DNA from 2 places in the Cupriavidus sp. HE11 genome. Region 2 is predicted to be linked to the other one. Evidence: predicted binding sites of a transcription regulator. Region 2 holds the regulator's gene; the other holds the start of a gene.
What was found. Region 2 encodes HrcA, which represses chaperone genes, less so after heat shock. Its sites were predicted from a motif close to TTAGCACTCNNNNNNNNNGAGTGCTAA; they were not measured.

Region 1 (5,685 bases), 370 kb from region 2:
CCATGCCGGCCGAGGCCGTGCAGGCGCTGGTGCACGATTACCTGGCCGCGCTGACCAGGCGCCATTTCGAGGCCATCTATCCGCAGCTCGATCCGGCTATCGTCTGGCGCCACGTGGGCGATCACCCGCTGGCGGGCGAATATGGCGACCGCGAGGCCGTCATCGCGCTGTTCCAGCGCCTGGAGCAACTGACCGGCGACACGATCCGGATCGAAGTGGTGGGCGCACCGCGTGTCGACGGCCAGATCGTCGAGGTCGATATCAGCGTGTCCTATCTGTTCGACGGCACGCCGATGCAGGGCCATGGCACCCAGACGCTGCAGCTGCGCAATGGCCGCATCGCCGCTGTCGAATACCGCTCGGCGATGGCGGCCGCCAGCCCGGCGGCGCTGGCCGGCCAGGCGGTCTGAGCACCTGACCCGGTGCCCGGCGCCGGTCAGAACACGCGGCCCAGCTGCAGGTAGATATTCCAGACGCCCGCCGGGGCTGCCGCAAAGCCGAAGTAGAGCGGCCCGATCAAGCTGTTCCCGCCGATGAACGCACTGGCGCTGGACTTGTACGGGCCGCTGCCGAAATTGCGCCGCCTGAGCCAGACATCGCCCACTTCCAGGCTGGTGCCGAAGACCGTGGTGCGCAGCCCGGGCAGCGTGAATTCACGCAGTTCGTTCAGGTAGGTCACGCGGCCGTACAGCAGGTAGTTGCCCGAGAACTGGTCCGGCGCATAGGCGGACAGCCGCTGGAATCCGCCCAGCGTGAAGCCCAGGCCACCGCTGACGCTGTTGTTCGAGCGGTGGTCGTTGTAGGTCATGGCACCTTCGGCGGCCAGGTTCAGCGTGTGGCGGCCGTAGCTGCCGGCCCACAGCGCCTTGGCGTGCGCGTCGTCGAAGCTGTTGTCGACGCCGCCGAACGACAGCTGGTTCACCGCATACAGGTAATAGCCCTTGCGCGGGAAGAGCGGGTCGTCGAGCTGGTCGATGGTCAGCTGGGCGCGTACCACCGGCTGGCGCACCCGGGCGCTGAACCGGCCGTTGGGCGTGCCGGCCAGCAGGTAGTCGGAGTCGTAGCGCACCTGCTGGTAGTTCGCGCCGACCCGGAACTCGCCCAGGCGGCCGATCGGCAGCCCGAAGTCGACACCGGCCTGGGCCGTTTCCACGCGCACGGCCGTCAGCGGCGTGGCATTGCGTTTGTCGCCGTTGTCCGGGTAGATATCGACATGCTTGCGGGCGTATTCCAGATAGGGCGCGATATAGAAGCCCAGGCGGTCGAATACGGGCTGGCGCAGTTCGGTGTGCCATTTCGCCTGGTTGCTGCCCAGCACGATGTCGTTGCGCCATTCGAGCCCGCCCTGCGTCAGCCACGGGTAGCGGTGGCCAAGCTGCAGGTTGAAGGCGCCCTTGCCGTCGAACGTGGTGGACAGGCCAAAGCCGAACAGCAGGAACTGCGGGCCCCATGATTTTTCCTGCGCCTCCACCTTGAGCACCGAACGGCCGTTCTCGGTCACCAGTTCCTGCGTCACGCTTTCGAAGTCGCCGCTGGTCGACAACTGCGTCAGGTCGTGGTTGACGGCGGCCGTGTCATAGCGGTCGCCTTCGCGCACGCGCAGGTACTTCCGCACGTACGATGCCGGGATACGGCCCGAGGTATGGACCTCGATGGCATCGACGCGGTGCGGCTCCATGGCGGCCACGTGCGTGGCGCGCGCCGCGATGTACTGGTCCCATGCCTCGCGCGGCAGGGCCAGCGCGGCCAGCCGGGGCGCGATGGCGGTGGCGGACGCGTAGCCGAGCCCGATGCCGTCGCCGGCGTGCGAGAAATCGGCGAAGGACAGCTTGCCCAGGTCGGGCTCCAGCAGCACGTCGCGCGGCCCCAGCAGCGACTTTTGCGTTGCCACGTTCTGGTTGGTCAGGATCGTCACCATCTGCTGCGTGACCGCGGCGGGGGAGTCGAGCGTGGCCGGATCGTCGAGCGGGGTGGCCACATTGACGGCGATCACGATGTCGGCGCCCATGTCGCGCGCCATCTGCACCGGCAGGTTGCTGACCAGGCCGCCATCGATCAGCGTGCGCCCGTTCACCGCGAACGGCGCGAACAGACCGGGCACGGCGGCGCTGGCGCGGATGGCGCGGGGCAGCGAGCCGTGGTCCAGCACCACGGGCGCACCGGTGCCAAGGTCGGTGGCGATCGTCCGGAAAGGCACCGGCAGCGTGTTGAAGTCGACATCGCCGGGCCATGCCGACGTCCAGTCCTGCAGCAGGGTCAGCAGCTTGTTGCCCTGTACCAGCCCGATCGGCAGCTTGACGCCGTCCTTGCCCACCCCGGCCGAGATGCCGATCGGATACTGGAAACTGTCTTCCCGCAGCGTCTGTGGCAGTTGCGCGCGTTCGTTGCGGTCGAACACGATGTCGCTGAGATTGACCCGGGACAGCCGGGTCTCAAGCTCGTCGGCCCCGATGCCGCTCGCGTACAGCCCGCCGACCACCGCCCCCATGCTGGTCGCGGCGATGCAGTCCACGGGCACGTGCATCTGTTCCAGGGCCTTGAGCACGCCAATATGGGCGTAGCCCCGCGCGCCACCGCCGGACAGCACCAGGCCGATGCGCGGCCGGGCAGCCGGGGTGCCGGGGGCACCATTGGCCGCTTCGGCGCCGCAGGCCGCGAGGGCGTGCTGCCAGGACAACAGGCCGATCAGGAACAGACCGAACAGGACCGCCCACCCTGGCGGGGCACGGCGCGGCGCATTGGGTTGGCGAAACATGACGGTGACTTCGGAAAAGGCGGACGGCGGTGGCGAACCCGTCTGCCAACGTGGCAGCGGGACTTTTCGTGGACATTGTCAGGGGGAAGGGCGCAGAAGTGGCGATCTGGCCGGCCGGCGAGAAAAAAATCGCTGCATACGGGAAAACCCCCATTCAGCCCGCGTCTTGAAAACGCAATACCCCGTCCCTATAATTAGCACTCGCTGGGGGAGAGTGCTAACAGTCAGTTGGCGCCCCGCCCCTGCGGTATACCCGAAAACCTGATGGCCGTTGCCGGCTGGCGTTGATCGCCTCGACAATCGGCCATTTTGTGAATCAAAACTCACTTTTTTGTATTTAGGAGTCCGTATGAACCTGCGTCCTCTGCACGACCGTGTGATCGTGAAGCGTCTGGACAATGAAACCAAGACCGCGTCCGGCATCGTGATTCCCGACAATGCAGCCGAGAAGCCGGATCAAGGCGAAGTGCTCGCCATTGGCCCGGGCAAGAAGGATGACAAGGGCAACAACATTGCCCTCGACGTGAAGGTGGGTGACCGCGTGCTGTTCGGCAAGTATGCCGGCCAGGGCGTGAAGGTGGATGGCCAGGAACTGCTGGTCATGCGCGAAGAAGACATCATGGCTGTCGTCAACAAGTAATCGACGCCTGTCTCACCAGACAAAACCCCAGATTCCTGAACGTCCCGCCATGCGCGCGGGGCGATCTATCCAGATTCGGAGATTCAAGACATGGCAGCAAAAGACGTAGTGTTCGGCGACGCCGCACGTGCCAAGATGGTTGAAGGCGTGAACATTCTCGCCAACGCAGTGAAGGTGACGCTGGGCCCGAAGGGTCGCAACGTGGTGCTGGAGCGCAGCTTCGGCGGCCCGACCGTGACCAAGGACGGTGTGTCCGTGGCCAAGGAAATCGAGCTGAAGGACAAGCTGCAGAACATGGGCGCCCAGATGGTCAAGGAAGTGGCTTCCAAGACCAGCGACAACGCCGGTGACGGTACCACCACCGCTACCGTTCTGGCCCAGTCGATCGTCCGCGAAGGCATGAAGTTCGTGGCCGCCGGCATGAACCCGATGGACCTGAAGCGCGGTATCGACAAGGCTGTCGGTTCGGCCGTGGAAGAGCTGAAGAAGCTGAGCAAGCCGACCACGACCAGCAAGGAAATCGCCCAGGTTGGCGCGATCTCGGCAAACAGCGACGCCTCGATCGGCGAGCGCATCGCCGAAGCCATGGACAAGGTCGGCAAGGAAGGCGTGATCACGGTTGAAGACGGCAAGTCGCTGGCCGACGAGCTGGAAGTCGTGGAAGGCATGCAGTTCGACCGCGGCTACCTGTCGCCGTACTTCATCAACAACCCGGAAAAGCAGGTTGTTCAGCTGGACAGCCCGTTCGTTCTGCTGTTCGACAAGAAGGTCTCGAACATTCGTGACCTGCTGCCGGTGCTGGAGCAAGTGGCCAAGGCTGGCCGCCCGCTGCTGATCATCGCCGAAGACGTGGAAGGCGAAGCCCTGGCCACGCTGGTGGTGAACAACATCCGTGGCATCCTGAAGACCGCCGCCGTGAAGGCTCCGGGCTTCGGCGACCGCCGCAAGGCCATGCTGGAAGACATCGCCATCCTGACGGGCGGCACGGTGATCGCCGAGGAAATCGGCCTGACGCTGGAAAAGGCCACGCTGCAGGACCTGGGCCAGGCCAAGCGCATCGAGATCGGCAAGGAAAACACCATCATCATCGACGGCGCTGGTGACGCATCGGCGATCGAAGGCCGCGTGAAGCAGATCCGTGCCCAGATCGAAGAAGCCACTTCGGACTACGACCGTGAAAAGCTGCAAGAGCGCGTGGCCAAGCTGGCCGGCGGTGTTGCCGTGATCAAGGTTGGCGCTGCCACCGAAGTCGAAATGAAGGAAAAGAAGGCCCGCGTGGAAGATGCACTGCACGCCACCCGCGCTGCCGTGGAAGAAGGTATCGTCCCCGGCGGCGGTGTGGCCCTGCTGCGCGCCCGCGCTGCCATCTCGGGTCTGCAAGGTGAAAACCCGGACCAGAACGCCGGTATCAAGATCGTGCTGCGCGCCATGGAAGAGCCGCTGCGCCAGATCGTGCTGAACGCTGGTGAAGAAGCTTCGGTCGTGGTGGCCAAGGTCATCGAAGGCAAGGGTAACTACGGTTACAACGCTGCCTCGGGCGAGTACGGCGACCTGGTGGAAATGGGCGTGCTGGACCCGACCAAGGTGACCCGCACCGCGCTGCAGAACGCTGCTTCGGTGGCTTCGCTGATGCTGACGACCGACTGCGCCGTTGCCGAAACGCCGAAGGAAGAGTCGGCTCCGGCAATGCCGGGCGGCATGGGCGGCATGGGCGGCATGGACGGCATGATGTAAATCACGCCGGACTGCCGGGCCAGACGGCCTGACTGTCAAGAAACCCCCGAGGGCTCGCGCCCTCGGGGGTTTTTGTTTGTGGGGCTGGCGCAGGGCAGGGCGGCGAGGGCGCTGCGGATCGGCCGTCTCAGACTTCCACGACCTTGCCCCAGTCGAACACGGGGTTCTCGGGCACGCCGGTGCGGCGCGAGATATAGCCGCGCGGATTGCAGACCACGCGCGTGTCGTCGATCCAGTAGTCGAAGCTGGTGTGCGTATGGCCGTGGATCCAGAGATCGGCCTGGGCCACGAGATCGGGGCGCCGCGAAATAAAGCCGGCGGAGACGATGTCGTGGGCGTAGCGCGCGTCGAGGCTGCCGAGGTCGGGCCCGTGATGGGTGACGACCACGGTCGTGCCGTCGAACGGCTGGGCCAACGTGTCGGCCAGCCAGGCGGTGGCGGCGCGATGGCGCGCCAGCGCGTCGGCCGGCGTGTACGGGCGCGGCTGGCCGTCGTCGCCTGAGGTGGCGATCAGGCGATGGTCGAGCATCACCTTGGCGCAGGCGGCCATGGCTTC
Region 2 (5,685 bases):
ATGCGACAGGCGGTTGTATTCGGACTGGATTTCGTCCCACTCGCCGGCCTGCGGCGCCAGCTTTTCAAGCTCGCCTACCTGCCATTCGAGCCGTTCGCGTTCGAGCTGCATTTCGCGCGACTGGTGTTCCACCGCCTCGCGCTGCGTGCGTGCGGCACGCCAGGCGCGCCAGGACTCCGCCACGGCGCCGGCCTGCTCGGTCAGCCCGGCATGGGCGTCGAACAGGTGGCGCTGGGCGTCCGGGCGCAGCAGTTGCTGGTGTGCGTGCTGGCCATGGATGTCGACAAGCTGGTCGCCCACTTCGCGCAGCTGGGCCAGCGTGGCGGCGGCGCCATTGATGAATGCCTTGCCGCGGCCCGAAGCGTCGACGGTGCGGCGCAGCAGCACGGTATCGTCGTCGCCGGCGAGTTCGCGCTCCGCCAGCCAGGCGTCCAGCGCGGGATGCGTCAGGAAAGTGGCGCTGATGCTGGCGCGGGCCGCGCCTTCACGGACCACGCCGGCATCGGCGCGCTCGCCCAGCACCAGCGCCAGCGCATCGATCAGGATCGACTTGCCGGCGCCGGTTTCGCCGGTGAACACGGTGAAGCCGGCCGAGAAGTCGAGGTCGAGCGTATCGACGATGACGAAATCGCGGATGGACAGGCTGCGCAGCATCTTGAGCGGTAGGTGGCGTCAGGCGGAAACGGGGAAGGGCAGGCTCAGAGCCGGTTGTCTTCGGTCGGGTACTCGTGCCAGTGCAGCTTCTTGCGCAGCGTGGCGTAGTAGTTGTAGCCCAGCGGGTGCAGCAGGTTGACGGTCTTGGCCGAGCGCCGCACGACGATCCGGTCGCCCGGCAGCAGCGACGCCAGCGACTGCATGTCGAAGTTGACGCTGACATCGCGCGCACTGGCCACCTCGATCGTGACCTCGGCATCGTGCGGCAGCACGATCGGCCGGTTCGACAGCGCATGCGGGGCAATCGGCACCAGCACCAGCCCCGACAGCGTGGGATGCAGGATCGGGCCGCCCGCGGCCAGCGCATAGGCGGTGGAGCCGGTGGGCGTGGACACGATCAGGCCGTCCGAACGCTGGTTGTACATGAAATAGCCGTCGACCGAGACGGCCAGTTCGACCATGCCCGAGATGCCCGACCGGTTCACCACCACGTCATTGAACGCCAGCGCCGAGAAAATGACGGCATCGTCGCGGATCACGCGCGATTCCAGCAGCATGCGCGATTCGGCCTCGTAGCGGCCGGCCAGCATTTCGGGCAGTGTCCGGGTGACGTCCTCGAGCGGGATGTCGGTCATGAAGCCCAGCCGGCCGTGATTGACGCCGATCACCGGCACGTTGTGGCCGGCCAGCTGGCGGGCCAGGCCCAGCAGCGTGCCATCGCCCCCCAGCACCACGGCCACGTCGGCCTCGCGGCCGATTTCCTCGGGGCTCAGCACCGGGTAGCCGGTCAGCCCCGTCGCCATGGCCGTCTCGCGCTCGAACACCACATCCTGGCCGTTGCGGGATATGCAGGACGCAAGTTCCTCCAGCGGGCCTTCGATACCGGCGGTCGAGTGCCTGCCCACCAGGGCGACAGTCTTGAACGGAGCGCGCGCGGCGCTGGGCTTTGAGGGGGCAGACATGGCGGGATTAGAACATACCGGCATGACCATTGCCAGCTTCGGCCCGGCGCCGCCGGAAAGGCGCCCGGCGCACCCGTCGCCCGCACCAATCGTCGGGTCAAACACGTGCGGCGGCGCCCGAACGGGCCAGTTTTGATTAAAATCCCCAGCATCATGGACGAACGTTCTAAAACGCTGCTCAAGACCCTGATCGAGCGCTACATCGCCGAAGGGCAGCCCGTGGGCTCGCGGACCCTGTCGAAGTACTCGGGTCTGGACCTGTCGCCGGCCACCATCCGCAATGTGATGTCGGACCTCGAGGAAATGGGATTCATTGCCAGCCCGCATACGTCGGCAGGCCGCATTCCCACGCCCCGTGGCTACCGGCTGTTCGTCGACACCATGCTGACCGCGCGCCCGCTGGAAGGCCCGCCGGGCCTGAGCGCCGAGCTGGCCGACCTGAAGGACCAGATCCAGGGCCAGATGGCAAGCCAGCAGCTGGGCCCGCAGCGCATGATCACGGCGGCCGCCCATACGCTGTCGAACCTGTCGCGCTTTGCCGGCGTGGTGATGACGCCACGGCGCGCCCAGGCGTTCCGGCAGGTGGAATTCATGCGGCTGTCGGACAAGCGCATCCTGCTGATCATCGTCAGCCCCGAAGGCGACGTGCAGAACCGCATCATCCAGACCGAGCTGTCCTATACGCCGGCCCAGCTGATCGAGGCCGCCAACTTCTTCAACACCCACTATGCAGGCATGAGCTTCAACGCCGTGCGCGACCACCTGCGTGGTGAACTGCAGGCGCTTCGGCGCGACATGTCGTCGCTGATGCAGGCGGCGGTGGAGGCCGGCAGCAACGCCATGGCCGAGGACAACGTCGAGCAGGTGTTCATCTCGGGCGAACGCCGCCTGCTGGAAGTGGAAGACCTGTCGTCGAGCATGGACAAGCTGCGCCGGCTCTTCGACGTGTTCGAGCACAAGACCAGTCTGCTGCAGCTGCTGGACGTGTCCAGCCACGCCCAGGGCGTGCAGATCTTCATTGGCGGCGAGAGCCAGCTCGTGCCGCTGGAAGACATGGCCGTCATCACGGCGCCCTACGAGGTGGATGGCCAGATCGTTGGCACGCTGGGCGTGATCGGCCCGACCCGCATGGCCTACGAGCGGGTGATCCCGATCGTCGACATCACGGCCAGGCTGCTGTCCAGCGCGCTGAGCCAGAACTCCTGATGCGGTGCCGGTGTCTGTCCTCTACGGGCCGGACACCGCCGGCCGGCTACCATTCCACTTTCCAGACCGAATTCCCGATTGCCAGCGCCCCGGCATCAGAAACCGAAACCCCATGACGTTTTCGCCTGAACCGGCATACCAGCACGGCCAGCCGCCGCGCACCGCGATCCTGCTGATCAACCTCGGCACCCCCGATGCCCCCACGCCCAAGGCGGTGGGCCGCTACCTGAAGGCGTTCCTGTCCGATCCGCGCGTGGTGGAAATCCCGCGCCTGGCCTGGCTGCCTATCCTGCATGGGCTAATCCTGCCGTTCCGTTCGCGGGCGTCGGCCATGAAATACGAGTCGATCTGGCTGCGCGAGGCGCATATGACCGGATCGCCGCTACTGGTCCACACCGAGCGCCAGGCGCATGCGCTGCAACTGCTGATGCAGAAGCTGGGGCATGACGTGACCGTGGCCTGCGCCATGCGCTACGGCAATCCGTCGATCGGCTCGGTCATGGAAGCGCTGCGCCGGCAGGGCACCGAGCAGATCCTGGTGCTGCCGCTCTATCCGCAGTTCTCGGGCACCACCACGGCCACCGCCTTCGACGAGCTGTTCCGGGTACTGGGCGGCTGGCGCAACCAGCCGGAATTGCGGTTGATCAAGCACTTTCATGATCATCCGGCCTATATCGCGGCACTGGACGCCCAAGTTCGGGCGTACTGGACGCACCACGGGGTGCCGGACTTCGCGCGTGGCGACAAGCTGATCCTGTCGTTCCACGGCCTGCCGCGCCGGTTGCTGGACCTGGGCGATCCCTATCATTGCGAATGCCTGAAGACGGGCCGGCTGCTCGGCGAGGCGCTGGGCCTGCAACCGGGCCAATATCAGGTGACGTTCCAGTCGCGCTTTGGCAAGGCCGAATGGCTGCAGCCCTATACGGCGCCGACGCTGACGGAACTCGGCAAGGTCGGGACGCAGCGCGTGGATGTGTTCTGTCCTGGCTTTCCGGCCGATTGCATCGAAACGCTTGAGGAAATTGCGATGGAAGGGCAAAGCGAGTTCCGGGTGGCGGGCGGCCAGGATTTCCATTTCATTCCATGCATGAATGATTCCGAGCCCTGGATCGCCGGTTTGGCCGACATTGCCCTGCAACATCTGCAAGGCTGGCCGCTGGGCGTGCCACATCCGCACGAACTGGAGGCGCGCCGCAGCCGTGCCCAGACGCGCGGCGCGGCGGCCTGAGCGATGGCAGGGCGGGCAGCAAGGGAGTCGGGAAGGATTTGACGATGCAAGTGGATTTTGAGGCAGGTGCGCGGATGCGCATCGACAAGTGGCTGTGGTGCGCGCGGTTCTTCAAGACGCGCTCGCTGGCGGCCGATGCGGTGGAGCGCGGCCGGGTGACGGTGAATGGCCAGCCGGTCAAGAATTCGCGGGAAGTGAAGCCTGGCGATACGGTGGTGCTGGAAGCCCACCAGCAGCGCTGGGAAGTGATGGTCAAGGGCGTGCCGGCGTCGCGCGGCGCGGCCCCCATTGCCCAGAGTACCTACGAGGAAACGCCGGAAAGCCAGTCCCGGCGCCAGGCGGAGTCAGACCGGCGGCGCATGCAGCCCGAGCCGACCGCCGAACTGCAGGGGCGTCCGACCAAGCGCGACCGGCGCCGGATCGACAATTTCAGAGGATAGGGAATCGGAAATGGCAGGAATCCCGCCACGGCATGGCTGCCGCAGCCGGATCGCGCGGAAGGGGAAGTCAGCGGACGTACTGCACGAGGTAATGCTTGAACACGGCCTTGCCGCTGCCATACTCGGTGTCGCGCGGCGCCACCGCTTCGGACAGACAGATAAAGGCCGTCATCGCCGACAGGACGGCGACCAGGCAGAACGTCACGACTGGTAGCTTGTGCATGGTGAAGCGTCCTAAAGATGCACCAAATTGATCCACCTTTTTGCTCCCGTTATTTTTGTCATTTTTTCCTGTATTGAATCTTAGTGTTTGCGTTGCAGCAAATCAATGAACACCAGATTGCATGAAACAGGCCTTTGTAACGGCGTATTTCGGGGTCTCTGAACCCGCACACTTGAAAAACTGGAAGCGCGGCGCCATGTGCGGCTAGACTTGCCGATTGGCATCCGATCCACCCCTCGGTCCGCAGTCAGCGCGGGCTGCGGTTTTGCATTTTTGATACGAATCGACATGGAAGAACAGAATCAGACGCCAGATACGAACACGCAGCAGGTGGCCAACGCCGCCGCAGCGCCGGCGCCCGAGGCTGCCGCCGCCGGTGCCGACGATGTTGCTCGCCTGACCCAGCAGGTGGCCGAGCTGGAAGCCAAGGTCAAGGAAACCTATGACCTGTTCATGCGCGCCACGGCCGAAGGCGAGAACATCCGCCGCCGCTCGCAGGACGAAGTCGCCAAGGCCCACAAGTTCGCCATTGAAAACTTTGCCGACAACCTCGTGCCGGTGATGGACAGCCTGCAGGCTGCATTGGCCGACAACACCGGCGACCTGGCCAAGCTGCGCGAAGGTGTGGAGCTTACGGCACGTCAGCTGGGTGCTGCCTTCGAGCGCGGCAAGATCGTCGAGGTCAACCCGGTCGGCGAGAAGTTCGATCCGCATCGCCACCAGGCTATCTCGATGGTGCCGTCCGAGCAGGAACCGAACACGGTGGTTTCGGTACTGCAACGTGGCTACACGATTGCCGACCGCGTGCTGCGTCCGGCGCTGGTGACCGTCTCGGCGCCGCGCTGACCCGTTTCGATGTAACGGATTGAAAGACGCCCGGTGGCCGCAAGGTCTCCGGGCGTTGCTGTTTCCGGAGGCTCCGTCGATGTCCGACGCGCAAGAACCCCACCTCGATCACCGCGCCTTCGAGGC

Region 1: the regulator HrcA is predicted to act here: its motif matches at 2,950-2,976, upstream of groES (co-chaperone GroES).

Annotation. Positions count from the first base shown of each region.
Region 1 covers NZ_CP184464.1:2,656,696-2,662,380, forward strand. The annotation lists gene ACOABP_RS12285 (alpha/beta fold hydrolase) at 1-410, shown strand, start outside; gene ACOABP_RS12290 (patatin-like phospholipase family protein) at 437-2,755, opposite strand; gene groES (co-chaperone GroES) at 3,105-3,395, shown strand; gene groL (chaperonin GroEL) at 3,486-5,129, shown strand; gene ACOABP_RS12305 (metallophosphoesterase) at 5,257-5,685, opposite strand, start outside.
Region 2 covers NZ_CP184464.1:3,028,032-3,033,716, forward strand. The annotation lists gene recN (DNA repair protein RecN) at 1-654, opposite strand, end outside; gene ACOABP_RS14040 (NAD kinase) at 699-1,616, opposite strand; gene hrcA (heat-inducible transcriptional repressor HrcA) at 1,770-2,822, shown strand; gene hemH (ferrochelatase) at 2,935-4,050, shown strand; gene ACOABP_RS14055 (RNA-binding S4 domain-containing protein) at 4,095-4,490, shown strand; gene ACOABP_RS14060 (hypothetical protein) at 4,558-4,713, opposite strand; gene grpE (nucleotide exchange factor GrpE) at 5,002-5,559, shown strand; gene ACOABP_RS14070 (thioredoxin family protein) at 5,639-5,685, shown strand, end outside.